3 regions of the Kitasatospora sp. NPDC004240 genome follow, and region 1 is predicted to be linked to each of the others. Evidence: riboswitches for the same ligand, from Rfam matches in the RefSeq annotation. Region 1 holds a riboswitch; each other region holds the start of a gene.
What was found. A riboswitch is a leader RNA that binds a small molecule or an ion and turns the genes downstream of it on or off. The one in region 1 is predicted to bind cyclic di-AMP.
Positions count from the first base shown of each region.

Region 1 (10,006 bases):
GGCACGTGAGGGACCTCCGCCTCGGGTGGGCGGTCCCCGGTCGATGACCACCTGGCAGCGCGGCCAATGTAACCCGGATGGACCGCTCCGGCCCGGTGGCGCGGGGCGACGGGGGGCCTGCCGGGGCCCTCGGGCCGCGGGGTTCCGTGCCTCGGTGCCTCGGTGCCTCGGTGCCTCGGTGCTCCGGGCCCCGGGCCCCGGGCCCCGGGCTTCAGGGCTTCGGCCAGGCCCGCAGCCCGTCGGTCAGCACGCCGATCAGCCGGTCCTGGGTGACGGCCGGGTCCTCGGCGAGCCGGAAGGCGCCGCCGATCGACAGCGAGGCGAAGCCGTGGGCGACCGAGCGGACCGTACGCGCCGCATGGATCGCCTCGGAACCCTCCAGGCCGTACGCGCGCAGCATCGCCACGATCACCCCGACCAGCCGCCCGGCCGCCCGGGTCAGCTCGTCGTCCGCCTGCGGGGCCTGCGGCAGTGCGGCGTAGCGGTGCGGGTGCTCGACGGCGTACCCGTGGTAGGCGCGCAGCACGGCGTCCACGGCCTCGTCCCCGCCGCGGCCGAGGGCCGCCTCGGCGAGCCGGTCGGCCAGTTCCCCGGTGACCCGGACGGCGATCAGCCGGCGCAGCTCGGCGAGGCCGCCGCTGACGTGCTTGTAGAGGGACGGGGTGGCGACGCCGGCGCGGGCGGCGACGGCGGCCAGGGTCAGGGCCTCCGGGCCCTGCTCGTCGATGAGGGCGAGGGCGTGGGTGACGACCTGGTCGGGGGTCAGTCCGGCGCGGGGCATGGGGGTTCTCCGGGGGCTCGCGTACGGCGTCGGTCTCGGCGACGGTGCCGGCGTCGGTTTCGGCGTCGGTGTCGGTTTCGGTTCTGGGTTCGGCTGAGGGGCCGGGCTCAGAGGGAGGCGAGGAAGGGCAGCAGGGCGTCGGCGGTGGCCTGCGGGGAGTCCGCCATCGGGTAGTGGCCGGCCCCCTCGATCATCACCTTGCGGGCGTTCAGCGCGGCGGCCTGCCGGTCGGCGACCAGCTCCGGCTTCGGGAAGTCGGGGTCCTTGGAGCCCATGATCACCAGCGCCGGGCAGCGGACCGCGGCGGTCCAGCCCTCGGGCGCCGAGTTGCCGTGCGTGTAGCCCCGGGTGGCGGTCCTGCGGCCCGGGGTGCGCAGGGCGGCGACCAGGCCGGCCACGTACGCGTCGAGGTCGGCCGGGCGGGGGCCGGGGAAGGCCATCTTGCGCAGGTAGAAGCCCCAGAAGGCGGGGGCGCGCTCCACCAGGGCGCCCAGGGCGCGGACCAGGGTGCGCTGCGCGAGGTTCGGCGGGAGGTTCTCGATGAAGGCGTCCAGCAGGACGATCCCGGCGACCCGCTCCGGCGCGTCGCCCGCGGCCCTGACCACGCTCGCACCGGTGTAGGAGCTGCCGGCCAGGACGGCCCGTTCGATGCCGAGGTGGTCCAGCAGGGCGAGGACGTCGCCGGCGATGGCGGCCGGCGAGTAGTCGTCCCAGACGATCGAGGACTCGCCGAAGCCGCGCAGGTCCATGGTGATCACCCGGCGGCCGGCCGCGACCAGCAGCGGGTGCAGGTGCCGGTACGCGGCGCGGCTGTCGAGCATGCCGGGCAGCAGGACGACGGGCAGGCCCTCGCCGTGCTCGGTGTCGTCGAAGGCCAGCCGGCCGCCGGGGAGGTCCAGGTGGCGGGTGGCGGGGGTGGCGGTGCGGGACATCGTGGGCCTCCTCGGTCCGTTGTGCGACTGCCGATAGCCATAAAGCTAAGGCTAATAGCCTTAGCCGTCAAGCGCTCGGCGCGGGGAGACCGCCGGGAGGCGTCGAAGGTGTCGAGGGTGTCGAGGGTGCGGAGGCGCCCGTGGCGTCCGTGGCGTCGGTGGTGGACCCTCCGGTGGTCAGACCCCCTCCACCTTGAACGGGTCGTGCTCGGCGAGCAGCTTCTCCAGTCGCGCCTGGTCGACCCGGCTGACGATCTCGCCGGCCTCCTGCCGGTCCCGGATCACCTTGGCCAGGGTGAAGGCCGAGGTGATCGTGTAGAGGAGGCCGACGCCGAGGAAGGCCCGGGTCCACCCCTCCACCGGGAGGTAGGCGATGCCCACCGCGAGCGCGGTGCCGGAGATGGCGAAGGACAGCACGGCCTGGACGTGGTACGCCGCCGTGGTGCGGGACTGCATCTGTGAGCTCATGGCGCCAGAATCCCGGCCGGTCGGGCCGTACGCATGAGTAGGCGTACTCAGTTCAAGGGTCGTTCGTTGACGCACTTTTACGTCCGGTAGGGTGCGTGCTGTCGTCAGACGTGACGGAGCGCCCATCGCGTGCCACGGCGTCAGGGCAGTGACCGACTGTCCCGAACGAATGGCTTGGAATCAGGGGCTCCTAGGATTAACGTTTGATAACGCAGCGCGGTCGAAACGCCGTACCCGACGGCACCGTGCACGTCGCCTAATCCCGCACGACCCGCCCCCGGGCAGGTCAGGGAGCCGGGGAACCACGTTCCTTGGGGTGAATCGGCCAGGCCCCCGGGCCCGGCCGTAGGAGACCTTCCTGCTCCGAACCCGTCAGCTAACCCGGTAGGCGCGAAGGAAGGAAAGGAGCGCGCCTCCGTGGCGTCGACGCACTCCCCGGTCCAGCCGACGGGCTCCGCCGCCGGCACCCAGCTGCTCGACTGGCCGCCCGCGCACGACAGCGTGTACGCCGGCGTCGCCGACGAGACGGCCCCGCAGCCCGCCGAGACCAACCGGCACCGGATGCCCCGCCAGACCCGGGGCACCGCCCCGCTGCTGGGCGTCACCGCCGTCGCCGCCACCCTCGGCGCGACCGGCTTCGCCTCCGCCACGCCGGCCTCCGCGCCCGCCGTCTCCACCCCGGACGAGACCCCCGTCGCGCTCGCCGCCGACCCCGGCCTCGCCCTCGCCGCGCGCATCCAGCTCCAGGCCGACAGCCAGCGCACCGCCGCCGAGGAGAGCGCCCGCCTCCAGGCCGCCCAGGACGCCCAGGCCAAGAAGGTCGCCCAGCAGCAGGAGGCCAAGAAGGCCGCCGACGCGGCCGAGGCCGCCCGGATGGCCGCCATCAACCTGCCGGTGAAGGACTACAACCTCTCCGCCCACTACGGGCAGAGCGCCCGCTACTGGGCCCACCTGCACACCGGCCTGGACTTCGCCGCCTCCACCGGCACCCCGGTGTACGCGGTCGGCGCCGGCACCATCACCTCGGCCGGCTGGTCCGGCTCGTACGGCTACCGGATCGTCGAGACCCTGCCCGACGGCACCGAGATCTGGTACTGCCACCTCTCCTCGATCATCAAGGGCTCCGGCAAGGTCGTCCCCGGCCAGCAGATCGGCAAGGTCGGCGCCACCGGCAACGTCACCGGCCCGCACCTGCACGTCGAGGTCCGCCCCGGCGGCGGCGCCCCGGTCGACCCGGAGACCTGGTTCGAGCAGCGCGGCCTCACCCCCTGACGCCCGCCCCACGCCACACCGGACGGTCCCGGGAGCACGCGCTCCCGGGACCGTCCGCGTTCCTGCCCTCCGTGTCACGCCGCCCGGATCACTCCGGCAGCTCGTCCTGGGCCGTGTCGTCCTGGGGCGGCTCGTCCATGTCGTCCTGGGGCAGCTGCGCCAGGTACGCCTCGATCTCCTCCTGGCCCGGTTCCGGCGCCAGGTCCGGGTACTCCTCCACCAGCAGCCGCGGCAGACTGGGCACCGTCCAGTCGCCGTACAGGTCCAGTGCCACCGAGACCGCCGCCGCCTCGAAGCCCTCGAAGTCCCCGGCCAGCTCCTGCGGCATCGGGCGGCCCAGCGCGGTCAGCTCCGCCAGGTTGCGGTAGCTGCGCCGCATCAGCCCCTGCTCCAGCAGCATCCGGGCGCCGTCCGTGGCCATGCCCACCGACATCAGCCGGGTCGGACCCCAGCCGCCGTCACCGTCCACCGGGTCCAGCAGACCGGCCCGCTCCAGCTCCTCGTACGCGGCCGCCCGCCCCGCCGGATCCAGCGTGCGGAACCCCTCCAGCCAGGCCCGGACCGCCGCGTCGTCCGCGACGTCCACCCCGGCGGCGCGCAGCAGCAGCGCGTACAGCCGGGGCCAGGTCACCAGGTCGGCCCGGCGCAGCAGGCCGGCCGCCAGTTCGCCCTGCCACTCGGCCTCGGCGTGCAGCCGCTCCTGGCGCTTGGCGTTCAGCCGCTTGGCCGCGCGCTGGTGGTCGATCAGCAGGTCCACCGCCCGGCCGTACTCCAGCGGGTCCTGCTCCGGCGCGGGCTGGACGTACAGGTGGAGCCGCTCGTACAGCAGCTGCTCCAGGGTGTTCGAGGTCAGCTCGGGCCATCCGTCGTGCATCCTGCCGTCGCCCAGTTCCAGCAGGGCCAGCACCGTCCGCACCGGCTCCTCGGCCACCGGCGCGCGGCCCTGGGCCTGCGCCCAGGCGAGCAGGTCGGCGGCCCTGGTGCGCGGGGCGAGCCGCAGGTCTTCTTCTTCCATGTTCACGTACGGTAATCGCTGGCCGGAGGTAGGGTCGGCAGGCATGGTGCCCGTTCTGCTCACCGGCCCGCGACTGGCCGTCCGCGAGTTCCACCACACCCCGGAGGACGTCGACGCGCTGCACGCGGTCTTCGGCGACCCGGAGACCTGCCGGTACCTGCCGTTCGAGCCGCGCGACCGCGAGGACTGCGACGACCAGGTCGAGCAGTACCTGGAGGAGGCCCAGCGCGAGATCCGCACGGTCTACCGGCTCGCCGTCACCCGGCTCGCGGACGCCGAGGACCCGGCCGACGCGGTGCCGATCGGCAACGCCGCCCTCGGCCTCGGCGAGCACCGCGGCGCCACCCTCGGCTACGCGCTGCGCCGGGACACCTGGGGGCAGGGCTACGCGGGCGAGATCACCGCCCTGCTGTGCGACTTCGCCTTCGCCACCCTGGGTGTGCACCGGCTGGAGGCCCGGGTGGACACCGACAACGCGGCCTCGGCCCGGGTGCTGACACGGGCCGGGTTCCGGCTGGAGGGGCGGATCCGGCACGACCTGTACCTGGGCGGCCGCTGGCACGACTCCTACCAGTACTCGCTGCTGGAGGACGAGTGGTCGTCGTGATCCCCGCGATCCGCGTGATCCCCGCGATCCGCGTGATCCCCGCGATCCGCGTGGTCACCGTGGTCCGGCGCGGGTCCGGGGCCGGGTAGGGCGGCCGGGGGTTATCCCCACCCCCGGTTCGCCGGGAGACCGGATGTCCGGCCCGCTGCCGCTCTGCGAGTCTGGGATCACCCCCAGGAACCGCCGCCACGACAGACCGAGGACCGACCGGCCATGAGCAGCCAGTACGCACCCCACCGTGAGTACGACGTCGACGACTCCCCCGAGAACCACGACCGGACGGACCGCCCCGCCCGGGCCCACCGCACCGAGCGGCCCCCGTACTTCTGGCGCGCCCCCTTCTCCTCCTACACCTACCGCGAGATCGGTTACACGCTGACCGGCCTGCCGGTGGCGATCGCCGGCTTCTCCTTCTCGATCGTGCTGTTCTCCCTCGGCGCCGGCACCTTCATCACCGTCCTCGGGCTCCCGGTCCTGGCCCTGCTGCTCACCGGCGGGCGGGGCTTCGGGCGGCTGGAGCGGGCCCGGGCCCGCGGCATGCTGGCGCTGGACGTGCCCGGCCCGCGGCCCGTCCGCCCCAAGCGGTCCGGCTTCTGGGCCACCGTCGGCAGCCGGCTGGGCGACGCGGCGGGCTGGAAGGCCGTGCTGTACCAGGTGCTGATGTTCCCGTGGGCGATCCTCAGCTTCGTGCTGTCGCTGGTCTTCCTGCTGGTCGGCTGGTCGCTGGCGCTCTACCCGGCCTACCACTGGGTGTACGGCGCCTTCACCGACTGGCCGGGCGCCCAGCTGTACGACTACTACGACGACGAGAACGTGCGCCACCAGTTCTTCATCGAGTCGCCCGCGCAGATCGCCGCGGTCTCGCTGCTCGGGCTGCTCCTCGTCTTCCTCACCCCGCAGCTGGTGCGCGGGCTGACCAACGTCAACCGGCTCGCCGTCCAGGGACTGCTCGGCCGCTGAGCCCTTCGCCCCGTCATCCGCCCGGTCCGTCATCCGCCCGGTCCGTCATCCGCCCGGCCCGTCATCCGCCCGCTCCGCCGGGCGTGCGGGCCGGGCGGGCCCGTGTTCCGATGGCCGGATGGCCGACCCGCCGCCCGGAATCCTGGTCACCTCCCGTCCGCTGGACGAGTACTGCGGACTCTTCGGGCTGACCCGCGCCCGCCTCGCCGCCCTGCCCGGGCCCGTCCTGGACTGCCCCGGCGGCGCCGCCGCGCTGGTCGCCGAGGCCCGGGGACTCGGCTGCCGCGTCATCGCCGCCGACCCGGTGTACGCGCGCCCGGTCCGCGAGGTCGAGGCCGGCGCGGTGGCCGCCCGTACGGCGATGGCCGCCGCGATGGCCGAACGCCCCGAGCTGTACCCGCCGGCCCGTCATCTCCCGTACGACCGCTACCTGCGCAGCTGGGACCGGGCCCGCCGGCTGTTCGCCGAGGACGCGGCCGCGCACCCGCAGCAGTACGTGGCCGCCGAGCTCCCCCGGCTGCCCTTCGCGGACGGCACCTTCGCGCTGGCGCTGAGCGGGTACCTGCTCTTCGCCTACCCGGAACGCTTCGGCCCCGAGCACCAGTTGGCCGCTCTGGTCGAGCTGGTCCGGGTCACCGCGCCGGGCGGGGAGGTGCGGGTGCGGCCGCTGCACGACGGCCTCGGGCGGAGCTGCCCGCACCTGGACGGGCTGCGCAGGGAGCTCGGCGAGCGGCGGATCGGCAGCGAGGTGCTGCGGCTGGTACGGCCCGGGCGGCGGACCGGACGGGTGCTGGTGCTCCGGGCGGTGGGGCGGCGCGGGGCGGTGGGGCGGCCCGGGACGGCCGGGTACGGCGGGGCGGTGGGACTGCGTGGGGGCGGGCTGAAAATCCGTTCTCATTCTGACCATCCGCCTACAACCAATCGGGTGAAGTGATCGTCATACGGTTTGGCCATCCGGCCACATGAGTCCGTCGAGACCCACGGGACCCACTGGTCCCGCAGGTCACGGCGGCCTCCCACTTCACTCGGAAGAGACAGAACAAGATGAAGCTTCGCCGTGTCTGGGCGACGGCCGCGGTCGCGACGGTCATGGGTTCGGCCACGCTGATGGCCGCGCCGCTGGCGAGCGCGACCGGGAGCAGCCTGACGGCCGCCTCTCCCAGCACCACGCCGACGGCCTCGGCCTCGGCCTCCGCCTCCGCCTCGCCTTCCGCGAGCGCGTCCGCGAGCACCTCCGCCCAGCCCTCCGCGTCGGCCTCGCCGACCGCGAGCACGTCCGCCCGGCCGTCCTCCTCGGCCAGCCCCTCGGCCGGCGCCACCGTGACGCCCTCCACCACCCCGACGCCGTCCGACCTCAAGACGCCGTTCCCGGACCAGTGCGAGGCCTGGCCGGCCGACGAGAACTCCGTGCAGACCTCGCTGCGCGGCCTGCCCGGCAACATCGTGGCCGGCTCCGGCTGGCACGAGTTCACCTACCGGGCCACCAACATCTCCAAGCGCACCCTCACCCAGGTCGACATCGACCTGCACCTGGGCACCGTCGACCCGCGGGTCAAGGACGTCGAGGACCTGATGGTCACCGTCGAGTGGTGGGACGCCTCGGCCGGCCAGTGGAAGAACGCCGACCGCGGCGCCGAGACCTGGGGCTTCTTCGCCAGCGCCCGCAACATCGGCGCCGGCCAGTACGCCGACGCCAAGATGCGGATCATGGTCGACGGCAAGGCGCCCGCCTCCAGCGGCTTCTTCCTCACCGCCGGCTTCTCCATGGGCAAGGAGGGCAACTGCAGCTTCGGCGACGTCTACCTCTTCGGCTTCGAGATCGCCGCGGCCGGTGGCAAGGCCTCCGGCGGCGACGCCACGGGCAAGACCGTGAAGGTCTCCGACCTGAAGGGCGTGGACGAGCTGCGCGGCAAGGGCAAGGGCCCGCGCGCCGCCCTCACCACCGGCGGCAACCTCGCCGAGACCGGCTCCTCCTCGGCCACCCCGGTGATCGCCGGCGTCGGTGCCGCGACCCTGCTGGCCGGTGCCGCGACCGTCGTGGTGCTGCGCCGCCGCAAGGGCGCCACGGCCGCCTGAGCCTCCTGAGCACGATCGGTGGCCCGCCTCCCCGGATCGTCGGGGAGGCGGGCCACCGCCGTTCGGGCGCCGGTCCCCGGCGCGCGTCCCCGGCCCGCGTCTTCAGCGCCGGATCCTCGGCGTCGGATCCTCGGCGTCGGATCCTCAGGGCCGGTCGGGCCCCTGGGGCTGCTGCGGTACCACCGGGCCGGCCTCGTCGGCCGCTCCGGCCGGCCCCCCGGCCGGCCCGCTTCCGCCGGGCCCGTCCAGGCGGGACAGGATCTTCTCCGCCAGCCAACTGCGGTCCGACCCGTACGGGATGCCGTCCGCCGCCACCAGCCGTCCGGCCACCGCCTCGCGCAGCCGCCGCGCCTCACCGGCCGGCAGCCGGGAGAGCAGACCTCGGGCCGCCAGCAGGGCCTGGTACTGCTCGAACCCCGAGCGCGGACGCTCGATCGCGTCCAGCACACTGGCCAGGTCGGCGAGCGCCGGATCGCCCTGCATCAGCGCCAGCGCCTCGATGCGGCGCGCCCCGCCGCCGTCCGCGAAGAGCTCCCGCACCTGCCCGGCCGCCAGCACCGAGCGGCGCGCGGTCGAGCGGACCTCGGCCACCACGCTCTCCGGCCCGCCCGCGGGCAGCCGGGCGTCGTCCTCCCGTGGCCGGTCGGCGCTGCCGCCCAGCAGGCCGAGGTGCTGCATCGCCCGTACCCGCAGGTCGTCCGCGCCCACCTTGTCGCCCCGGCGGTCGCGGTCCTGGCCGGCCAGGAAGAGGTCCAGCGCGCGGTCGGCGTCCGAGAGCACCTGCGGCAGCAGCAGCCGGGTCACCAGCCAGCCCGCCAGGAACCCGGCGAGCAGGAAGTACAGCACCAGTGCCGCCGCGAACGGGGCCGCCCCGGCCTCCCCGCCCAGCGCCGGGGCCAGCGCGTCGCCGAGCGTGCGCAGCCGCTCCCCGAGCGAGCCGAGCTGGGTCAGCCCGACCCCCAGCAGCACCTTGGTCAGCCAGTCGGAGACCTGCTCCAGATTGGTGTTCGGCACGTACGAGCCGGCCCCGCGCCGCGGCTGCTCGCCGCCGGAGCGGACCCGGGGCACCCCGAACAGGAAGCCCAGTGCGGCGCCGAGCACCGCGGCCGCCCCGGCCACCACCAGCCCGCCGCCGAGGGCCTGCCAGACCCGTTCGCGGCCGAGCGAGAAGAGCACCAGCCCGACCACGCCCACCCCGAGCAGCCCCGTCCCCGCGACCTGCTGCACCTTGCGCAGGGCCGCCGTGCTCCCGGCCCGCTGCCCCCTCGCCATTCCTGCCCCCGTCCGCCCGTCCCGCCCGGAAAATCCGGGGCGACTCTAGCGGCCCCGGTGGGAGGTCGTGAGGCGCCGGCCCGGGCCGGGACAGCAGACAGCCCGTGGGCTGCTCCTCGCCGGCCGGCCCCGTGCGGGGCCGACGGCCGAGGCACCGGGGATGTACCGGTGAGCCCACGGGCCGGGTGACTGCTATGGATTTCGCCTGCCGGGAGCCTTCGGCTCCACCCTGCGCAGGCAGGGGCGGCTCTAGCGAGCAGCCACCTCACGCATCCTGAAGGTACTCAACTCAGGATCACCTCCTTTCAGTGTGCTGCCACCATAGGCAGCCCACCCGAAGGAGGGCAACGGATTATCTCCGCCGATCCCGGGAGGGCGCCGGCCCGGTTCAGACGGCGTTCGGGAACTGCGACTTGAGCTTGGACACGTCGACCACGTTCTCGGGGGCCGGGGCCTTGACCTCAACCGGCTTGTCGTAGTCGGTGAAGTCGACCTTGCCCGGCTCCTTGCCGCCGGTCTGCTCGATCCGGACCGGGTAGAAGGCGCCCTCGGTGGCGACGTGGAGGACGCCCGGCTGGCCGTCCTCGTCCACCATGTTGAGGCTGAAGGTCTTCAGCCCGTTG
Region 1 is NZ_JBSGFD010000063.1:4,676-14,681, reverse strand. Features, by position in the region: gene ACWEQL_RS18930 (PP2C family protein-serine/threonine phosphatase) at 1-5, opposite strand, end outside; gene ACWEQL_RS18925 (TetR/AcrR family transcriptional regulator) at 212-781, opposite strand; gene ACWEQL_RS18920 (alpha/beta fold hydrolase) at 889-1,713, opposite strand; gene ACWEQL_RS18915 (YiaA/YiaB family inner membrane protein) at 1,891-2,181, opposite strand; cyclic di-AMP (ydaO/yuaA leader) riboswitch at 2,425-2,586, shown strand; gene ACWEQL_RS18910 (M23 family metallopeptidase) at 2,599-3,453, shown strand; gene ACWEQL_RS18905 (hypothetical protein) at 3,542-4,468, opposite strand; gene ACWEQL_RS18900 (GNAT family N-acetyltransferase) at 4,512-5,075, shown strand; gene ACWEQL_RS18895 (sensor domain-containing protein) at 5,289-6,035, shown strand; gene ACWEQL_RS18890 (class I SAM-dependent methyltransferase) at 6,154-6,969, shown strand; gene ACWEQL_RS18885 (LAETG motif-containing sortase-dependent surface protein) at 7,080-8,111, shown strand; gene ACWEQL_RS18880 (hypothetical protein) at 8,256-9,383, opposite strand; gene ACWEQL_RS18875 (hypothetical protein) at 9,772-10,006, opposite strand, start outside.

Region 2 (10,006 bases), on a different contig from region 1:
AAGCGACCAGGAAGGCAGGTACCCCCGATGACCACCACCACCGAACGACCCACCGCCCCCGCGGCCCGCCCCGCCGCGCACGCCGCCCGCAAGCCCCGCCGCCGCGGACGCGGCCAGGCGGGCCCCCTCGCCACCGCGCTCTCGCACGGCGCGCTGATCCTCGCCAGCGCCGTCGCGCTCTTCCCGGTGCTGTGGATCGTCTACATCTCGCTCGGGCCCGACAAGACGGACTACCTCCACCCCGGCGAGATCCTCGACAAGATGACGCTGTCGAACTACGACACCGTCCTCTTCGACACCGACTTCTTCGCCTGGTTCGGCAACGCCTTCCTGGTCTCCGGCGCCACCACCGTGCTCGGTGTGATGATCGCCGCCACCACCGGCTACGCCGTCTCCCGGATGCGCTTCCCCGGCCACCGCCCGCTGATGTGGTCGCTGCTGGTCACCCAGATGTTCCCGATCGCGGTGCTGATCGTGCCGATGTACACGATCCTGTCCGAGCTCAACCTGCTGGACACCTACCTCGGTCTGATCCTGGTCTACTCGACCACCACCGTGCCGTACTGCGCCTGGCTGCTGAAGGGCTACTTCGACACCATCCCGGTGGAGATCGACGAGGCCGGCCGGGTCGACGGGCTCAGCCCGTTCGGCACCTTCTGGCGGCTGGTGCTGCCGCTGGCCCGCCCGGGCCTCGCGGTCGCCGCGTTCTACTCCTTCCTCACCGCCTGGGCCGAGGTCGCCTTCGCCTCCACCTTCATGCTCAGCTCCGACAACTACACGCTGGCCGTCGGCCTGCAGACCTTCGTCAGCGAGCACGACTCCCAGTGGAACCTGATGGCCGCGACCGCGGTGCTCATCGCGATCCCGTCCTCGGTCCTCTTCTACCTGGTGCAGCGGCACCTGGTCACCGGCCTGACCGCCGGCGCCTCCAAGTCCTGACCGCTCCAGCAGTTCTCACCACCAAAGGGAAACCCCCATGACCCAGAACCTGGCCGACACCTCCCGGCCCGCCGCCGACACCACCGCTCACGAGGCGACCGCCGGCGCGTCCAGAGGCTGGTGGCGGGACGCGGTCATCTACCAGGTGTACCCGCGCAGCTTCGCCGACTCCAACGGCGACGGCATGGGTGACCTGCCCGGCATCCGCAGCCGCCTGCCCTACCTGCGCGACCTGGGCGTGGACGCCGTCTGGCTGTCCCCCTTCTACGCCTCCCCGCAGGCCGACGCCGGCTACGACGTCTCCGACTACCGCGCGGTCGACCCGATGTTCGGCACCCTGCTGGACGCCGACGCGCTGATCCGCGATGCCCACGAGCTGGGCCTGCGGATCATCGTGGACCTGGTCCCCAACCACTCCTCCGACCAGCACGAGTGGTTCCAGCGCGCCCTGCGCGAGGGCCCCGGTTCGGCGCTGCGCGACCGCTACCACTTCCGTCCCGGCAAGGGCGGGAACGGCGAGCTGCCGCCCAACGACTGGGAGTCGATCTTCGGCGGCCCGGCCTGGACCCGCAGCGAGAACCCCGACGGCACCCCGGGCGACTGGTACCTGCACCTGTTCGCCCCGGAGCAGCCCGACTTCAACTGGGAGAACCCGGCGGTCGCCGACGAGTTCCGCTCCATCCTGCGCTTCTGGCTGGACATGGGCGTCGACGGCTTCCGCATCGACGTCGCCCACGGCCTGGTCAAGGCCCCCGGCCTGCCCGACCTCGGCGGCGCCGACCAGCTGAAGCTGCTCGGCAACGACGTGATGCCCTTCTTCGACCAGGACGGCGTCCACGCGATCTACCGCAGCTGGCGTAAAATCCTCGACGAATACCCGGGCCAGCGGATCGGCGTCGCCGAGGCGTGGACCCCCACCGTCCAGCGCACCGCCAACTACGTCCGCCCCGACGAGCTGCACCAGGCCTTCAACTTCCAGTACCTGGGCACCTCTTGGGACGCCGCCGAGCTGCGCGAGGTCATCGACGTCTCGCTCGACTCGATGCGCCCGGTCGACGCCCCCACCACCTGGGTGCTCTCCAACCACGACGTCACCCGGCACGCCACCCGCTTCGCCAACGAGCCGGGCCTGGGCACCCAGATCCGCACCCCCGGCGACCGCGGGCTCGGCCTGCGCCGCGCCCGCGCCGCCACCCTGCTGATGCTCGCGCTGCCCGGCTCCGCGTACGTCTACCAGGGCGAGGAGCTCGGCCTGCCGGACGTCACCGACCTGCCCGACGAGGTCCGCCAGGACCCGTCCTTCTTCCGCAAGGCCGGTCAGGACGGCTACCGCGACGGCTGCCGGGTGCCGATCCCGTGGTCCGGCACCGAGGCCCCGTACGGCTTCGGCCCGACCGCCGGCGGCCCCAGCTGGCTGCCCCAGCCCGCCACCTGGGCGGAGCTCAGCGTCGAGGCGCAGACCGGCGACCCGACGTCCACCCTGGAGCTGTACCGCAGCGCCCTGGCCGTGCGCCGCGAGCACCCCGCGCTCGGCGCGGGCACCGAGGTCGAGTGGCTGTCCGGTCCCGAGGGCACTCTGGTCTTCCGCCGCCGCTCCGCCGCCGGGTCCTTCGTGTGCACCGTGAACACCACCGGAGCCCCGGTGCGGATCCCGGCCCCGGGCCGGCTGCTGCTCTCCTCCGACGACGCGCTCACGGTGGCCGGCGGCGAGGTCGAACTCGCTCCGGACAGCACCGGCTGGTGGGCGGTTTGACGTGATTGCAATAGGCTCTGGGACCGTGACTACGGCGCGACTCTCAGACATCGCGGCACAGGCAGGGGTCAGTGAAGCCACCGTCTCCCGCGTGCTCAACGGAAAGGCGGGCGTCTCCGCCACCACGCGGCAGACCGTGCTGGCGGCGCTCGACGTGCTCGGGTACGAGCGGCCGACCCGGCTGCGCCAGCGCAGCGCGGGGCTGATCGGCCTGATCACCCCGGAGCTGAGCAATCCGATCTTCCCCGCGCTGGCGCAGGTGATCGAGCAGGTGCTGAGCCGGCACGGCTTCACGCCGGTGCTCTGCACCCAGATCCCCGGCGGTTCCACCGAGGACGAACTGGTGGAGATGCTGGTCGACCGCGGGGTCGCGGGCATCGTCTTCGTCTCCGGCCTGCACGCCGACACCAGCGCCGACCACGGCCGGTACGCCCGGCTCGCCGGCCGGCAGGTGCCGTTCGTGCTGATCAACGGCTTCAGCGAGCAGATCGACGCCCCGTTCATCTCGCCGGACGACCGGGCGGCGATGTGGATGGGCGTCCAGCACCTGGTCGAGCTCGGCCACGAGCGGATCGGCCTGGCGGTCGGGCCGCGGCGTTACGTGCCGGTGCAGCGCAAGATCGAGGGCTTCACCGCCGCGATGAAGGAGCTGCTCGGCCGAAGCCAGGAGGAGACCGAGAACCTCGTCCACCTCACGCTGTTCAGCGTGGAGGGCGGGGACGCGGCGGCCGGGGCGCTGCTCGACAAGGGCTGCACCGCGATCGTCTGCGGCAGCGACATGATGGCGCTCGGCGCGATCCGCGCGGTGCGCCGGCGTGGCCTGTCGGTGCCGCAGGACGTCTCGGTGATCGGCTTCGACGACTCGCCGCTGATCGCCTTCACCGAGCCGCCGCTGACCACCGTGCGCCAGCCGGTCGAGGCGATGGCCATCGCGGCCGTGGACGCCCTGCTGGAGGAGGTCGGCGGGAACGCCGCCCAGCGCGGGGAGTTCATGTTCCAGCCGGAGCTGGTGATGCGCGGCTCCACCGGCGGCCGCGCCAGGTAGCCGCCGCGCGCGTACGCGAGAAGGGTCCCCGGGAAGCTCCCGGGGACCCTTCTCGCGTTCCTCCGCGCGTTCCTCCGCGTGTTCCTAGCCCTCCTGGGCGGTCGGCCGGTCCTGGGCGACCCGGTGCCCGTCCGAGGCGTCGCCGGTCCGGGTCTCGGTGCGGCGGCCGCGGGCCAGGTAGTCGCGGAGGATCAGCTCGACGGCGTCCTGCGGGTTCCTGGTGCCGGAGAGCATCATCGCGTCGATCGCGAGGTTGGCGTCGAGCGTGACGGTGACCTGTGGTGCCATGGTGACTCCTCCTCGGGTGCGGGGCAGCAGCATGCCCCGCCGGGGAGGGTTCCGGCCACGCGGGCAGGTCCGGGGCAGGTCCTGAGCGCGCCGGCGCGTACTCGGGCAGGCCGAAGCCCCCGGGGGAGCGGCAGGGCTCCTCCCGGGGGCTTCGGGTGCGGGATCAGACGCGGCCGGCGAAGTCCGGGGCCCAGCTCGCGACGGTCGCCACGCGGACGCCCGAACGCGGGTTGGCGGCCTCGACGTACTTGCCGTCGCCGATGTAGATCGCGACGTGGTAGACGCCGGAGTCCTTGCCGTTGTTGGACCAGAACAGCAGGTCGCCCGGCTGCAGGGAGTCCAGCGAGACGTGGGTGCTCGCGGCGGCCTGGTCGGCGGCGACGCGCGGCACCGAGATGCCGGCGGCGCGCAGGGCGGCCTGGGTCAGGCCGGAGCAGTCCCAACCGCCGTTGCCGGTGCCGCCGTAGACGTACGCCTGGCCGACCTTGGACTGGGCGAAGGAGACCGCGGCGGCCTTGGAGCCGGTGACGGCCTGGGCCGCCGGGGCCGGGGTCTGGGCGGCGGGCTTGGCCGCGGCCGGCTTGGTGGCCGGGGTGGTCGCCGCGCCCTGCTGGGTCTTGCCGCCGGAGCGGTCGAACCAGTCGAACTTCTGCTCCGAGGCGCCGTCCTGGGAACGGCCGCCGCGCTCGCCCAGGGCCAGCTGCTGGCCCGGGTAGATGACGTTCGGGCCGTCGGTCAGGACGTCGCGGTTGAGCTCGTACAGGCGCTCCCAGCCGCCCTGGACGTGGTTGCGGTCGGCGATCGCGGAGAGCCAGTCGCCGGCGATGACGGTGTACTGGCCGCGGCCGTCCTGCTGGCGCCACTTCTGCCAGTCCTGGGCGCCCTTGGCGGCGTCCTGGGCCGGGGTCTGCGCCGGGGCCTGCGCGGCGGGCTTGGGGGCCTCGGCGGGCTTCGGGGCGGCGGGGGCCGGGGCGGCCGGCTTGGCGGCGGGGGCCGGGGTGGCGGGCTTGGCGGCGGCCGGGGCGGCGGTGTCGACGGCGGCGGGGGCGCCGCCCTTGGTCAGGCCGGCCTTGACGGAGCAGACGGGCCAGGCGCCGGGGCCCTGGACGGCGAGCACCTTCTCGGCGGTCGCGATCTGCTGGTCCTTGGTGGCCAGGTCGGCGCGCGGGGCGAAGGCGGTGCCGCCGAAGGCGGCCCAGGTGCTGGAGGTGAACTGCAGGCCGCCGTAGAAGCCGTTGCCGGTGTTGATGGCCCAGTTGCCGCCACTCTCGCACTGCGCGACCTTGTCCCAGGTGGCGACCGAGGCGGCGGAGGCGGAGCCGGCGGTGAGGGTGGGGATCGAGAGGCCGACGCCGGCGACGCCGATGGCGGCGATCAGGCGGCGGGCACGGCGGGGCAGGGCGGTGCCGTTGGTGGGAAGCATGAAGACGTGGTCCTCTCCCACGCCTGCGAGGTGAGCTGTCGGATTCGGGCTGGAGTTGCCCGGCCGCGCTGTGGTTGGCGGCTTCACCCCTAGCCCTGAACCGGCCGCGAGGACCGGTCCGGGGCGACTTACCTGTGGGTCCCCCGCTCCTGCCGTGGTGCGTTCTGCGCTGCCAGCGCATCCGACGGCAGGACTCGGCGTTGCGGATGCACTGGGTCCGTGTGGCCACGAACGGGGAGCACGTTAAGCAGACCCGTTCTCAAACCGCAAACATGTGTGACGCTCGTCACGAGGTGCGGGCGCGGCCCGATTCCGCTGTCCATCATGATCAGAAATGACCGTTTTCCGGCAACCTCCGTACGGTCGAGCGGTTCTGCCCGTGCATCAGGGGCGAGGTGCGGCGTGGCCGACCGGGTGGCGGGTTGCGCGACGACGGGCGCGGCCGAGGGGCTGGGGTGGTCGTCGCCGGTCCCGAAATGCCCTGGCGCGCATAGCCGGTCAAAATGCGGCAGACCGGACAGAGTGGACGGGTGGCCTCCAACTTCGCCGCCTCGGTGGGCGATGCTCCGCCGGTCGGCGGGGTGCCGGCCGCCGCGGTCGGCTCCCAGGTGGCGCGGGTACGCGTTCGGGCAAAGCGCCAAAGATCGGGCATACGGGACGAATGGTCTCCAACTCCGGCGCTCCGCAGGAGGATGCGCCGCCGGCCGCGGGGCGGGCGCGGTGGCCGCCGCGGTCGGCGAGGGGGCCGCTGCGTCGCCCGCTGAGCGGGCCATGGGCCCCCGTCCGGGCCCGTGGCCGCCCTCGGCGCCCCGAGCGGCCCCGACGGCCCCCAGGCGGCCCCTGCGGCCCCGCGCCGGCCGTCGCCGGGCGAGCCGCCGTGGCTCCGGTGCCGCCGCCGGGGCGGTGGCGCGCGGCCCGCGGAGCGTCGTACGGGTCACCGAGGAGGTGCTGCTCGACGCCGACGGCACCTCAACCCGGCACGCATGCCCACGGGTTGCCGTTCCGGGGGCGAACCGGCCGTCACCCCGGCCGGCCCTGCCCGGCCAGGGGGTTCCAGAGCCCGCCACGACCTGGTGACCGCGCGGTCCGTCAGTGGAACCACCGTCACCCCGGCGGGCGCGCCGCAGCGGTACGCCCACCCCCGCGGCCTGCGGCGCCCGGCAGGTGGCGGAAAAGGGAGGGGCCCGGTACCGACACGCGGTACCGGGCCCCTCGGGCGTCCGTACGGACCTACTCGGCGGCGGGCTCCTCGGCGTCGGCCTCGGCCGGCACCTCGACGGGGGCCGGCAGCGCGGCCAGGTAGGTGGAGGCGATCAGCTGGCCGACCGTCGGGTAGGCGCCCAGCGGGGCGGCGCTCGGGCAGCCGGTCTCCTCGGCGGCGGCGGCCAGCAGCTCGGCGTCGGCCTCCGGGCCGATCACCAGCGGGGCCAGCGCGGGGCGCTCGGAGCCGGTGTCCTTGAGGTGCTGGACGGCGGCGGCCACCGAGCCGGGCACGTCGAGCGCGGCGGCGACCACCGGCACGGCGAGGCGCGCGGCGAGCAGCACGCCGGTGATGCCGGCCGCGGCGGCGGCCTCCTCGCCACCGACGGTGGTGAGGACCACGCCGTCGGCGGCGGTGGCGATGGCGAACAGCCGGGCGCGGTCGGCGCGGGCCAGGTTGGCCTCGGAGAGACGGACGTGGACGGCCTCGGCGAGCAGCGGGTGCGGGCCGAGCGCGTCGGTGACGGGCGAGCCGTACTCGGCCGCCAGCGCGTGCAGGTCGTCGAGGAAGCCGTGCGGGCCGGCGACCAGCGGTACCACGATCGGCGCGGGCGCGCCCACGCCGGCGGCGTGCGCCAGCAGCTCGGCGACGGTGCGCTCGCCGGAGTTCTCGGCGCCCTCGGCGTCGGCGAGGTAGCCGGCCGCCGTCTCGACGCCGTTCTGCTCGCTGCGGACGATCGACAGCAGCTCGTCGACGACGGGACGGGACTCGGGCCCGGCGGTCGCGGGCACGGCGAGCAGCAGGGCCGGGGAACCGGCCGGGATCTCGGGGCGCTCGGGACGGCGGTGGCGCCCCCGCGCACGGGAGCCTGGAGTGCGGACGGGCAGTGGCGCGCCCGGGATGGCTGCGGTGCTCATGGCGGAGATCGTAGGACATCGGCCCGCCGGGGTTGCAGTCGGCTACCGCACGGGGAGGGTCGGAGCGTCCGTAATCCGGACATTTCTCGCCGAATCTCCACTCGGTCACCGGTGCCGGATATGACGCTCCCGGGCGGGGGGTCCGTTGCAGCCTCCGGGAGTGAGATGTCTCACAGGTTTGAAACCGGCTGACGGAGGGTCACGGGCGCGCGACTCCCGGCGTTCGAAGATCAACATTCAGCGGGGGGTCGCCTACGGGGGGTTATCGGAGGGCCCCCGATTCAGTCGACTATGTCCGTTTACGTACCGTCAGGCGGGGGTCGGGGGGTCACCCGTGAAGGCCTCGTGCACCTGCAACGTCCCGTGCTGATGCACGTGCACTGCCAGCTATCATCGCGTCAAGTGAGGCGTTGTGCCGGGCCGGTACGGGGCCGGCCCCCGTCGTCGCGGCTGAGGGCCGGGGCGCCGAGCTGGACGATCACTCCGGAGCTCTTCGGGAGACTTCTATGCACGACACGTACGACACCTATGACGCGCACAACGGGATGGCGGCTGCGGACCTCAAGGATGTGGTCTGGCAGAAGAGCCTGTACAGCAACTCCCAGGGCAACTGCGTCGAGTTCGCCGCCCTCCCGGGGGGCGAGGTGGCGATGCGCAACTCGCGCTTCCCGGACGGGCCGGCGCTCATCTACACGCGGGCCGAGATCGCCGCGATGCTGCTCGGCGTCAAGGACGGGGAGTTCGACCACCTGGCGGTCTGACCGGCCGCCGTCTTCGCCATCGGGTGGCCGTCGTGGGTGCTGACACCACGACGGCCTTTGTCCTCTCCGGCCGCCACGCGCCCGTCGGCGCGGTTCCGGGCCGCATGTCCGGCCGCGTGTCCTGCCGCGCGCCCCGCGACGTGTCCCGTCGCGAGCTCCGCCGCCGCCCGTCCTGCCGCATGTCCTGCCGCGCGTCCTAGGCGGACCGCCGGTGCCGCCCACCGGCCTCCACCGTCGCGCTCTCCTCGGACTCGAAGAGCGCCCAGACCACCTTGCCGCCGCCCAGCGGGTGCCAGCCCCACGAGCGGCTGAAGGAGTCGACCAGGTGCAGCCCCCGGCCGGACTCCGCGACGAAGTCCGCCTCCCGGGCCACCGGGCCCGTGGTGCTGGGGTCGCTCACCGCGCAGACCACCTGCGGGGAGCGGTGCACCAGGCTGATCCGGATCGGCAGCCGGCCGTCGGGGACGGCCTGCGCCGGGACCAGCAGGCCCGGTTGATCGGGGCGCGCGCCTATCGCGTGCCGCAGGGCGTTGGTCACCAGTTCCGAGGCCACCAGCGCGACGTCGTCGAACAGCTCGCCCAGTCCCCAGCGCTGGAGAGCGGTCCTGGCGAAGTCGCGCGCGGTTCTGACGGCTTCGTAGCGAGGGGCGAGCGTACAGGTGACCACATGGGGGTCGACCGCCAAAGCCGTTCCGGTGCTCATGAAGAGCTCCTCCCATAAGGGGGCGGACACGGCTGGACCCGCCGGGGTCATGCCGGTCACCTCCGACTCGCTAGGCCGCACGGCCACCCGGCGACCGGTGAGCGCGCGCACACGAACGCCCGGTCGCGCGGGGGACGCTGCCGGGCGGGTGCACGGAGTCGCGCGTGGGGTCGACGCGGAGCCCGCGGGATTGCCAGGGATGTGCAGGTGCACGTGCACCATGGTCCTCTGCGCTCACTGCAGATGCAAGAGTCGATTCACGTGCAGTAGCACTATTGGCATATGCAAGCGCCGGATGCACGTGCATCCTGGTGTGCAGAGTACAGAACTGATAGGAACATCCGTCAGTATCGGCACCGTCAGCGCTCAACTGATGGCAGACTGTGCGCTGTTTGCCCTAGGTGGAGGTTTCGACCGCATGACCACAGTTCAGCCGGGCGGCGGCTCGATGGTCCGCCGGATCCTCCTCGGTTCCCAGCTGCGCCGGCTCCGCGAGGGGCGCGGCATCACCCGTGAGGACGCCGGGTACGCGATCCGGGCCTCGGAGTCCAAGATCAGTCGGATGGAGCTCGGCCGGGTCAGCTTCAAGGAGCGCGACGTCGCCGACCTGCTGAGCCTGTACGGCGTCGACGACGGGGCCGAGCGCGAGGCGCTGCTCGGGCTGGTCCGGGAGGCCAACAAGTCGGGCTGGTGGCACAGTTACAACGACGTGCTGCCGGGCTGGTTCCAGACCTACGTCGGCCTGGAGGAGGCCGCCGCCCTCATCCGTACCTACGAGGTGCAGTTCATCCCCGGGCTGCTGCAGTCCGAGGACTACGCGCGGGCCGTTTTCGGCCAGAGCCGTCCGGTCATCAGCGACGAGGAGATAGAGCGCCGGGTCAGCCTGCGCCAGCGCCGTCAGAAGCTGCTGACCGACGGCAGCAGCCCCCGGCTGTGGGCCGTCATCGACGAGGCGGCGCTGCGCCGGCCCGTCGGC
Region 2 is NZ_JBSGFD010000117.1:1,204-11,209, reverse strand. Features, by position in the region: gene ACWEQL_RS27325 (sugar ABC transporter permease) at 28-939, shown strand; gene ACWEQL_RS27320 (glycoside hydrolase family 13 protein) at 977-2,692, shown strand; gene ACWEQL_RS27315 (LacI family DNA-binding transcriptional regulator) at 2,718-3,737, shown strand; gene ACWEQL_RS27310 (hypothetical protein) at 3,822-4,025, opposite strand; gene ACWEQL_RS27305 (transglycosylase family protein) at 4,189-5,469, opposite strand; cyclic di-AMP (ydaO/yuaA leader) riboswitch at 5,456-5,627, opposite strand; gene ACWEQL_RS27300 (hypothetical protein) at 6,679-7,566, opposite strand; gene ACWEQL_RS27295 (DUF397 domain-containing protein) at 8,073-8,327, shown strand; gene ACWEQL_RS27290 (ATP-binding protein) at 8,524-9,030, opposite strand; gene ACWEQL_RS27285 (helix-turn-helix domain-containing protein) at 9,449-10,006, shown strand, end outside.
Region 2: it holds a riboswitch for cyclic di-AMP, as region 1 does, so the genes downstream of both, ACWEQL_RS27305 (transglycosylase family protein) here and ACWEQL_RS18910 (M23 family metallopeptidase) in region 1, are expected to answer to the same signal.

Region 3 (10,006 bases), on a different contig from region 1:
AGGTCCTTGTGGTAGTACGGCTCCAGCGGCTGGTTGCGCAGCGCCGCGATCACGTTGTGCGCCACCGCGCGGCCCTGCCGGGCGGAGTGCTGGGCGGTCGGCGGGCAGACCGCGCCGTCACCCTTGGCGAGGTCCGGCACCGCGGCGGCGTCACCGAGCGCGAACACGCCCTCGAACTGGGGCACCCGCATCTCCGCCGTCACCGCGATCCGGCCGCGGACCGTCTCCGCGTCCAGCGTGCCGATCAGCGGGCTCGCCGTCACGCCGGCCGTCCAGATCAGGGTCCGGCAGGGGAGCACCCTGCCGTCCGTGAACTTGACCGACTCGGCGCCGACCTCGGCCACCGAGACGCCCAGCGACACCTCGATGCCGCGGCCGCGCAGCACCTGGAGCGCGGTGGTGCCCAGGGCGTCGCCGAGTTCGGGCATCAGCTTCGGGGCGATGTCGATCAGGTGCCACTTGATCTGCCGGGCGTCCAGCCGCGGGTAGCGGCGGGCGGCGGCGGTGGTCAGCCGCTGCAGACAGGCGGCCGTCTCGGTGCCCGCGTAGCCGCCGCCGACCACCACGAACTGCAGCCGGGACTCGCGCTCGTGCTGGTCCAGGGTGGCCGAGGCCAGGTCGAGTTGGGAGATCACGTGGTCGCGGACGTAGGTGGCCTCGGCGAGGGTCTTCATACCGCGGGCGTAGTCGGTCAGGCCCGGGATGTCGAAGGTGCGGGTCACGCTGCCGGGCGCGAGCACCAGGTAGTCGTAGCGCTGGGCGACCACCTCGTCGGTGATCTTGCGGACCACGCAGACCTTGGAGCGGGGATCGACGCCGATCGCCCCGCCGGGGACTATGTGGGTGCGGCGCAGCGTACGGCGCAGGGAGACCGCGACGGACTGCGGGGTCAGGACGCCGGCCGCGACATGGGGGAGCAGGGGAAGGTAGAGCTGGTAGCCGAACGGCGTGACCAGCGAGATCTCCGCCTCCGAGGGCGCGAGCTTGCGTTCGAGGCGGCGAGCGCACTCCAGTCCGGCGAAGCCGCCGCCCACGATCAGGATCCGAGGTCGTTCCATCGCTCATCCCTTACAGTGCGGGTCCTGCGTGCAGGGTCCGGGGTCACTACTGTCCGCCACACTCGCACGGAGCAGCGGGGGCTGCCACCGGGGCGGGTCGCGCGGGTGGGGAGAGGTGGGGGCAGGGCGGGGTGGTGGTGGGGTGTCGGGGGTCGGGGCGGGGTGGTGGCGCTGCGGGCCGGGTGAGGGCGTGGGGGAGCCCGGGGTGCGCGGGGCGGTTAGGCTGTCGGGCGTGCTACCAGAGGTGACGGCGATCCGGTACGTGACGCCACTGCGGGAGGGCGGCTCGATGCCGGGCCTGGTCGAGGCCGACGACCGGCGGCTGTACGCGCTGAAGTGGGTCGGTGCCGCGCAGGGCCGCAAGGCGCTGGTCGCGGAGGTGCTCGCCGGTGAACTGGGCCGCCGACTGGGCCTGCCCGTACCGGAGCTGGTGACCGTCGACCTCGACCCGGTGCTCGCCCGCAGCGAGCCCGATCCGCAGATCCAGGACCAGATGCGGGCCAGCGGGGGCACCAACCTCGGCATGGCCTTCGTCAGCGGGGCGCTCAACTTCGACCCGCTCTGCTTCGACGTCGATCCGGTGCTGGCGGGTCAGGTGCTCTGGTTCGACGCGCTGATCGGCAACGTCGACCGCTCCTGGCGCAACCCCAACCTGCTGGTCGCCACCGGCGGGCTGCGGCTGATCGACCACGGCGCCAGCCTGATCTTCCATCACAACTGGGCCGGCGCGGCCGCCTGGACCCGCCGCGGGTACGACGCCTCGGACCACGCCCTGCTGCGCGCCGAGCCGGACCTCGCGGCCGCCGACAAGGTGCTCGCCCCGCTCGCGGAGGCGGCGATCGGCGAGGCGGTGGCGCGGATCCCGGACGTCTGGCTGGTGGACGAGCCCGGATTCGACTCGCCCGAGGCGGTACGCGCCGCGTACCGGGCCCAGTTGACCGAACGGCTGGCCGGTCCGCGTGACTGGCTGCCGGAGCTTCCGGAGGTGTCCGCATGACCGGGCCGGTGCCGGCCGCGCTGCCGGCCACCGTCGAGCTGTACGACTACGAGTACGCGGTGATCCGGGCGGTGCCCCGGGTGGAGCGCGGGGAGTGCGTCAACGTCGGGGTGCTGCTGTACTGCCGGCAGAGCGCGCACCTGGCCGCCCGGACGCACCTGGACCAGGCGCGGCTGCTGGCGCTGGACCCGGTGGCCGACGTGGCCGGGGTGCGCCGGGCGCTGCACGGCATCGAGGCGGTGTGCGCGGGCGGGCCGGCCGCCGGTCCGGCCGCGGTGGACAACCCGGGGCAGCGGTTCCGCTGGCTGACGGCGCCGCGCAGCGCGATCGTCCAGCCGGGGCCGGTGCACACCGGTCTGACCGGTGACCCGGAGACGGAACTCCGGCGGCTCTTCGACCAGTTGGTGTTGTAGCGGACGCCGCGGCGGCGGCCGGGACAGCGGCCGGGCGGGGTGCCGTCGGTTGGCGGCGGGACCTTTGCTGTGGTCAAAGCTTGAGTTGCTGAAGCATTCGGACGTACCCTGGCCCCATGGGTTCGAGATCGACGACGACCGTACCGACCGAAGGCGAGCTGATGGAGTCGCTGGCGGCGGTCGGCGCCGCCTATTTCCAGGACTTCGCCGCCGCCGCCGCCCGACACGGGCTCTCCTCCTCGCAGGCCAAGGCGCTGGGCGCGGTCCGCGAGCCGGTGCCGATGCGGGCGCTGGCGGGACGGCTCGGCTGTGACGCCTCCAACGTCACCGGGATCGTCGACCGGCTGGAGTCGCTGGGGCTGGCCAACCGCGAGGCGGCGGCCGGCGACCGCCGGGTGAAGATCGTGGTGATCACCGAGCGGGGCCGGGCGATCCTGGGCCTGATCCGCGACGAGATGGCCCGCACCCACCAGGCGCTCGCCACGATGAGCGACGAGCAGAAGGTCGCGCTGCACTCGATCTGCTCCCAGGTGCTGCCGGTGCTCAGCGGCCGCGCGGGCTGAGGCGTTCGGGAGGCGGTGCGGGGCGTGATGGTCGGGGGCCGGGGGCGTCGGACGGGTTCCGCCGCAGTCTCGGCTGACCTCGGCTGTTAGGCTTGCGAAGCGTGAGCGCGAAGCCCCAGATCCCCAATGTCCTGGCCTCCCGGTACGCCTCGGCGACCCTGGCCCAGCTCTGGTCCCCCGAGCACAAGGTGGTCCTTGAGCGCCACCTGTGGCTCGCCGTCCTGAAGGCCCAGCAGGACCTCGGTGTCGAGGTCCCGGCCGACGCCGTCGCCGACTACGAGCGGGTCCTCGACCAGGTCGACCTCGACTCGATCGCCGCCCGTGAGCGGATCACCCGCCACGACGTGAAGGCCCGGATCGAGGAGTTCAGCGAGCTCGCCGGCCACGAGCAGATCCACAAGGGGATGACCTCCCGGGACCTGACCGAGAACGTCGAGCAGCTGCAGATCCGGCAGTCCCTGGAGCACGTGCGGGACCGCACGGTCGCCGTCCTGGTGCGCCTGGGCCGGCTCTCCGCCCAGCACTCCGAGCTGGTCATGGCCGGCCGCTCGCACAACGTCGCCGCCCAGGCGACCACCCTCGGCAAGCGCTTCGCGACCGTCGCCGACGAGCTGCTGGTCGCCTTCCGCCGTCTGGAGGAGCTGATCGCCCGCTACCCGCTGCGCGGGATCAAGGGCCCGGTCGGCACCGCCCAGGACATGCTGGACCTGCTCGGCGGCGACACCGACAAGCTCGCCGAGCTGGAGCGCCGGGTCGCCGGCCACCTCGGCTTCGAGAACGTGCTCACCAGCGTCGGCCAGGTCTACCCGCGCTCGCTGGACTTCGAGGTGCTGACCGCGCTGGTCCAGCTGGCCGCCGCGCCGTCCAGCCTGGCCAAGACCATCCGCCTGATGGCCGGCCACGAGCTGGTCACCGAGGGCTTCAAGGAGGGCCAGGTCGGCTCCTCCGCGATGCCGCACAAGATGAACACCCGCTCCTGCGAGCGCGTGAACGGCCTGGCCGTCATCCTGCGCGGGTACGCCTCGATGACCGCCGAGCTGGGCGGCGACCAGTGGAACGAGGGCGACGTCTCCTGCTCGGTGGTGCGCCGGGTCGCGCTGCCGGACGCCTTCTTCGCCTTCGACGGCCTGCTGGAGACCTTCCTGACCGTCCTCGACGAGTTCGGCGCCTTCCCCGCCGTGATCGAGACCGAGCTGGACCGCTACCTGCCGTTCCTGGCCACCACCAAGGTGCTGATGGGCGCGGTGCGCGCGGGCGTCGGCCGGGAGACCGGGCACGAGGTCATCAAGGAGCACGCCGTCGCCTCCGCGCTGGCCATGCGCGCCGGCGCCCGTGAGAACGAGCTGCTGGACCGTCTGGCGAACGACGGGCGGATCCCGCTGGACCGGGCCGCCCTGGACGCGCTGCTCGCGGACAAGCTGTCCTTCACCGGTGCGGCCGGCGCCCAGGTCGCCGAGGTGGTCCGCCGGATCGAGGCCGTCGCGGCCGCCTACCCGGAGGCCGCCAAGTACGCTCCGGGCGACATCCTCTGACGATCCGTCAGCCCTCCGAGGGCCCCGCCGCCGGACCGGTGGCGGGGCCCTCGCGCTTGCGCCCCGGGTGCCCCGGGTCCAGCGGCGGGGCGCCGGCGCCGCAGGACCACTGGCAGTCCGGCTCCGCCACCGGGCGGTCCTCGGGCGCGAGCACGTTGCCGCGTACGGTCGTCAGGGCGAGCAGCCCGCCGGTGACCAGCAGCCCGGCGCAGATCAGCATCGCCGTCCGGAAGGCCGCGTCCACCTCGGCGGGCACCCGGTAGTCCTCGCCGCTCAGCCCGGCCAGCGCCGGGAGCGCGGCCACCGCGAGCAGTCCGGCGGCGCGGGCGGCGGCGTTGTTGACCCCGCTGGCGATGCCCGCCCGGCGCACCTCCACCGCGGCCAGCACCGTCGCGGTGAGCGGCGCCACCAGCAGCACCATCCCGCAGCCCAGCACGGTGACGGCCGGCAGCACGTCCGTCCAGTAGGAGGCGCCGGGCCCGATCCGCAGCATCAGCAGCGTCCCGGCCGCGCAGAGCAGCGGGCCCACGGTGAGCGGCAGCCGGGGGCCGATCCGCTTGCCGAGCTCGCCGGCCCGGGCGGAGAGCGTCAGCATCAGCAGGGTGGTCGGCAGCAGCGCCAGCCCGGCGGTGAGCGGGGCGAAGCCGGAGACGATCTGCAGCTGCACCATCAGCAGGAAGAAGATCCCGCTGAACGCCGCGTACACGCAGAGGGTGACCAGGTTCACGGAGGTGAACAGCCGGGAGGCGAACAGCTCCGGCGGCAGCATCGGCTCCGCCCGGCGGCGCTCGACCAGGACGAAGGCCGTGCCGAGCAGCAGTCCGGCCGCGCCGCTCAGCCACACCCGCGGGCCCAGGCCCTCGCCGGCGGCGGTCAGCGCGTAGGTGAGGGAGCCGAGGGCGAGGGCGGCGAGCACCGCGCCGGCCACGTCGAAGCGGCCGGTGGCGCGTTCGTCGCGGCTCTCCGGGACGTGTCGGGCGGCCACCACGATCACCACGACGGCGAGCGGGACGTTCAGCAGGAAGATCCACCGCCAGCCGGGGCCGTCCACCAGCCAGCCGCCGAGGAACGGGCCGACCGCCGCCGACACCCCGCCCAGGCCCGACCAGAGGCCGACCGCGCGGGAGCGGTCCTCCGGATGGAACACGGCCTGGAGCATCGCCAGCGAACCCGGGGTCAGCAGCGCCCCGCCGATGCCCTGCAGGGCGCGGGCGGCGACCAGCACCTCGATGGTGGGCGCGGCGGCGCAGGCCGCCGAGGCGGCGGCGAACCAGGCGACGCCGAGCAGGAAGATCCGGCGCCGGCCGTAGCGGTCGCCGAGCGCGCCGCCCAGCAGGATCAGCCCCGCCAGCGTCAGCAGATAGGCGTTGAGGGTCCATTGGAGGGCGGCCAGCGGGGCCCCGAGATCGGCGCCGATCCGGGGCAGCGCGACGTTCACCACCGTGCCGTCGAGCATCGCCATGCTGGAGCCGAGCACCGTCGCCAGCAGTACCCAGCGGCCCCGCGCGGTGCCCAGGCGCAGGGTGCCGGCCTCGTCAGTAGCCACGGCCCGATGGTGCGCCCCGGGGGCCCACGTGACAAGGGTCACCGGTGGTGTGTCGGGGGATGGCGGTCCGTAGGTGATCGTGTGCGCACTGCCGCCGAAATCGGCGCAGCGGCAGTGATCCAGCGCGCGGGGTAATCGAATCGTGCACGTACTGTGCAGCGGATCATCCGGAGTGTCACGGCATTCCGACCGATTTCCCCGGATTCGGGAGATCGACATTGCTTCGCCCGGACGGATGGGTTTTAGTTCAGCGACCGCCCGGCGATGGCCCGGGTGGCCACCGGGTGGAACGCCTAGTCCTGCCGCTGCCCGGTGGTACGAACTGAACTCTGTACGGCAGGAGCGGGGGAACCACAGGTAAGTCGCCGGACCTGAATTCACGGTCCGGCTTGGGGTGAAGCCGCGCTTGCGGCCGGGCAACTCCAGCCCGAACCCGACAGCTCACCTCGCAGGCGTCGGAGAGGAAATCTGCCATGGCCGCTCACGCCCGTCGTTCCGCCCTGCCCCGCGCCGTCCGCATCGGCATCGCCACCGCCGTCACCGGCGCCGCGTTCGCCCTTCCCCTCGTGACCGCGGTCACCGCCCAGGCCCACACCGCGCCGGCCGCCCAGGCCCAGCCCGTACAGGCCGCCACCTGGACCGGTGCCACCAGCCACGACGCCGTCGTGGTGGCCGAGAAGCCGGCGGAGAAGCCGGCCGAGAAGCCGGCCGCCGAGGAGAGCTACAAGGTCGCCGGCGGGGACTCCCTGTCGAAGATCGCCGCCGCCAAGCACGTCGAGGGCGGCTGGCAGGCGCTGTACGAGCACAACCGCTCGGTCGTCGGCTCCAACCCGAACCTGATCTTCCCGGGCCAGCAGCTCGCCCTGGGCGCCAAGGCCGCCGCGCCGGCCGAGGCCCCCAAGCCGCAGACCTCCGCGGACTCGGCCAAGCCGGCCGCTCCGGCCCCGAAGCCCGCGGCTCCCGCCGCGAAGCCCGCCGCTCCCGCCGCGAAGCCCGCCGCCCCGGCCACCAAGCCGGCCGCTCCGGCCGCGAAGCCCGCCGCCCCGTCCGTCGCGCCGAAGCCGGTCCAGGCCGCCAAGCCCGCCGCCCCGGCCGCCACCCAGGTGGCCACCCCGGTCGCGGCCGCCGCCTCCGGCTTCACCGCCCCGCTGGCCAACCCGCGCATCGGCACCGCCTACGGCGTCGCCGGCTCCATGTGGTCCTCCGGCCACCACACCGGTGTCGACTTCTCCGCCGCCACCGGCACCCCGCTGAAGGCGGTCGGCGCCGGCACCGTGGTCAAGGCCGGCAACGGCGGCGCCTACGGCAACGAGGTCGAGATCAAGCTCGCCGACGGCAAGTACGCCCACTACGCGCACCTGTCCGTGATCGGCGTCAAGATCGGTCAGACCGTCACCGTCGGCCAGCAGATCGGCCTGTCGGGCGCGACCGGCAACGTGACCGGCCCGCACCTGCACTTCGAGATCCGCACCGGCTCGGAGTACGGCTCGGACATCGACCCGATCGCCTACCTGCGCGCGCACGGCGTGGCGCTCTGACCCTTCCCGGACCACCGCTGGGTGCGGGGCGAACGACCATCCGGGATGGTCATGTCGGGTGACCGCCCGACCGGGTGATCGCCGCCCCAGTGGATCCACGGGCGTAGGGCGTGGGGGACACGCCCTGGGGAACGCCCCCTTCGACCGGGTCGGAATCGCGAGGATCTCCTCCTCGTGGTTCCGGCCCGGTCGCCCGTTTTTCCGGCCCCCGGGTGCCGCCGTTCCGCCCCGTGCCGAAGCGCCGGGGCCGGTTCATCAGGCGGGGCCGTTCGCCGGTGGGGGCCGCGGCCGTTCACCAGTGGTGGGCGGGCAGCGCGCGCTGGGCGGCGGTCAGCAGATCGTGCACCCGGTGGCCGAACTCCTCGGTGTTCCGGGCGGGTTCGGGGAACACCAGGCGGACGTCGCGGTGCCCGTGCGGGTGGTCCAGGCGCAGCACCAGGCCGTACCGGTCGAGGGCGAGCGGGCGCACCTCGGGCCGCTCGGCGAGCAGGTTCGGGTCGATCAGCCGGGTGAGCGTGGCGAGGGCGTCCGGGTGGTCGTCGGCGAGGTGGGTGAGCAGCGGGGCCTCGTACCGGGCCAGCGGGTCCGGCGCGGCCAGGGCCAGATCGGCGCCGGTCATCGCGGTGGTGCCGTACGGGGTGGAGAGCACGGCGTGCGCGACGTCCAGGAAGAGGTGGACGCCGAGGCCGTCGTCGGTGAGGTGGGCCGGGCGCAGCCGGCCGGCGAGGGTGAGCCGGCCGCGCACCCGGTCGCGGACGGCGACGGGGGCGACGTCGGTGAGGTCCAGGACGACGGCGAGGCCTTCGCTCTCGCGGGCGGCGGCGATGGTGAGCGGCGCGTCGATCGGCGCGCCCAGGCGCAGTCGGGAGCCGTGCGCCGAGACGGGGGTGTCCAGTGCGTGGTGCTCGCCGCAGGCCCGGATCACCAGGGAGGTGGTGGCGGTGAGCAGGCTGTGGACCCGCTCGGCGGCCGTGGGTTCGGGCACCTCGGTCACCTCGTCGTCGGCGAACGGGCTCATGGCGGGACCTCCGATTGGTTAGGTGAGCCTAACCTAATGAATCGGAGGGGTGGCGGCAAGCCCGCCGGAGGTGCGGGTGGGCCCGGTGGGCCCGGTGGTGGACCGGGCCCCGGTGCGGCCGGTCAGCCGATGACCGCCTGGGCGTCGATCTCCACCAGCATCGGCTCCTGCGGCAGTTCGACGAAGATCGTGGTGCGGCAGGGCTTCACCCCGCCGGGTGCGATGTTCTCCGCGATGAACTCGGCGTAGACCTCGTTCATCAGCGGGAAGTGTGCGCGCTCGGTCAGGTAGACGCGGAACATCACCACGTCCTCGATGCTCGCGCCGCCCGCCTCGACGATCGCCTTCACGTTCTCCAGCGTGCGGCGGGTCTGCGCCTTCACGTCGCCGTGGTACAGGTACTCGCCGGTCGCCGGGTCCTGCGGGCCCTGGCCGGAGACCTGGAGGATCGGGCCCTTGCGGACGCCCTGGGAGAACATCCAGGCCGGGGCGGGGGCGCCGGTGGTGCGGATCTCGGTCTTCTCGCTCATGCGCTTCCTCGTTGGTTCCGGACGGCCGGGGTGTCCCGGTGCTTGGGGGGCGGGCTTGGTGTTGAGCGGTGCGGGCCCGGCGCCGCGGGGTGCGGGCCCGGCGCTCAGCCGGTGCGGGGGTGCTGGCCGCAGTCGGCGGAGACCGCCCGGGTGGTGGCGAGCAGCTGCGGCAGCAGCTCCAGCACCTGCTCGTACGGGAGGACCACGTCGGGCACCGAGATGGAGGCCGCCGCGACCACCCGGCCGGTGGCGTCGCGGATCGGGGCGGCCACGCAGTTGATGAACGCCTCGTGCTCGGCGTGGTCCTGCGCCCAGCCCTGCGCGGCGACCTTCTCCAGCTCGGCGAGCAGGGCCTCGGGCGTGGTCAGGGTGCGGGCGGTGTGCGGGACGAAGTCGATCCCCGCCACCACCCGGCGCCGCTCGGCCACCGGCAGGTCGGCCAGCAGTACCTTGGAGACCGCCGCGCTGTGCAGGGCCGCCCGCAGGCCGATCCGGGAGTACATCCGCACCGGGTGCCGGGAGTCGTACTTGTCGATGTAGACGACCTCGCCGCCCTCGTACGCGGCCAGGTGGACGGTCTGTCCGGTGGCCGCGTTCAGCTCGGCGAGGTGCGGTGCGGCGATCCGGCGCACCCCGCGCTGCTCCAGCGCCAGACCCGACAGGGCGAACAGACCGGCGCCCAGGTGGTAGCGGTAGGCGGGGTCGCGGTAGACGAAACGTTCCTCTTCGAGGCTCTGCAGCAGGCGCAGCACGGTGGTCTTGTGCACCCCCAGCACCTCGGCCAGCTGGTCGAGGGAGCGTTCGCCCTCGC
Region 3 is NZ_JBSGFD010000046.1:25,889-35,894, reverse strand. Features, by position in the region: gene ACWEQL_RS15135 (NAD(P)/FAD-dependent oxidoreductase) at 1-1,058, opposite strand, end outside; gene ACWEQL_RS15130 (HipA family kinase) at 1,291-2,055, shown strand; gene ACWEQL_RS15125 (DUF3037 domain-containing protein) at 2,052-2,468, shown strand; gene ACWEQL_RS15120 (MarR family winged helix-turn-helix transcriptional regulator) at 2,585-3,031, shown strand; gene purB (adenylosuccinate lyase) at 3,133-4,563, shown strand; gene ACWEQL_RS15110 (MFS transporter) at 4,571-6,109, opposite strand; cyclic di-AMP (ydaO/yuaA leader) riboswitch at 6,420-6,579, shown strand; gene ACWEQL_RS15105 (M23 family metallopeptidase) at 6,583-7,647, shown strand; gene ACWEQL_RS15100 (DUF2470 domain-containing protein) at 7,940-8,665, opposite strand; gene ACWEQL_RS15095 (RidA family protein) at 8,788-9,195, opposite strand; gene ACWEQL_RS15090 (IclR family transcriptional regulator) at 9,300-10,006, opposite strand, start outside.
Region 3: it holds a riboswitch for cyclic di-AMP, as region 1 does, so the genes downstream of both, ACWEQL_RS15105 (M23 family metallopeptidase) here and ACWEQL_RS18910 (M23 family metallopeptidase) in region 1, are expected to answer to the same signal.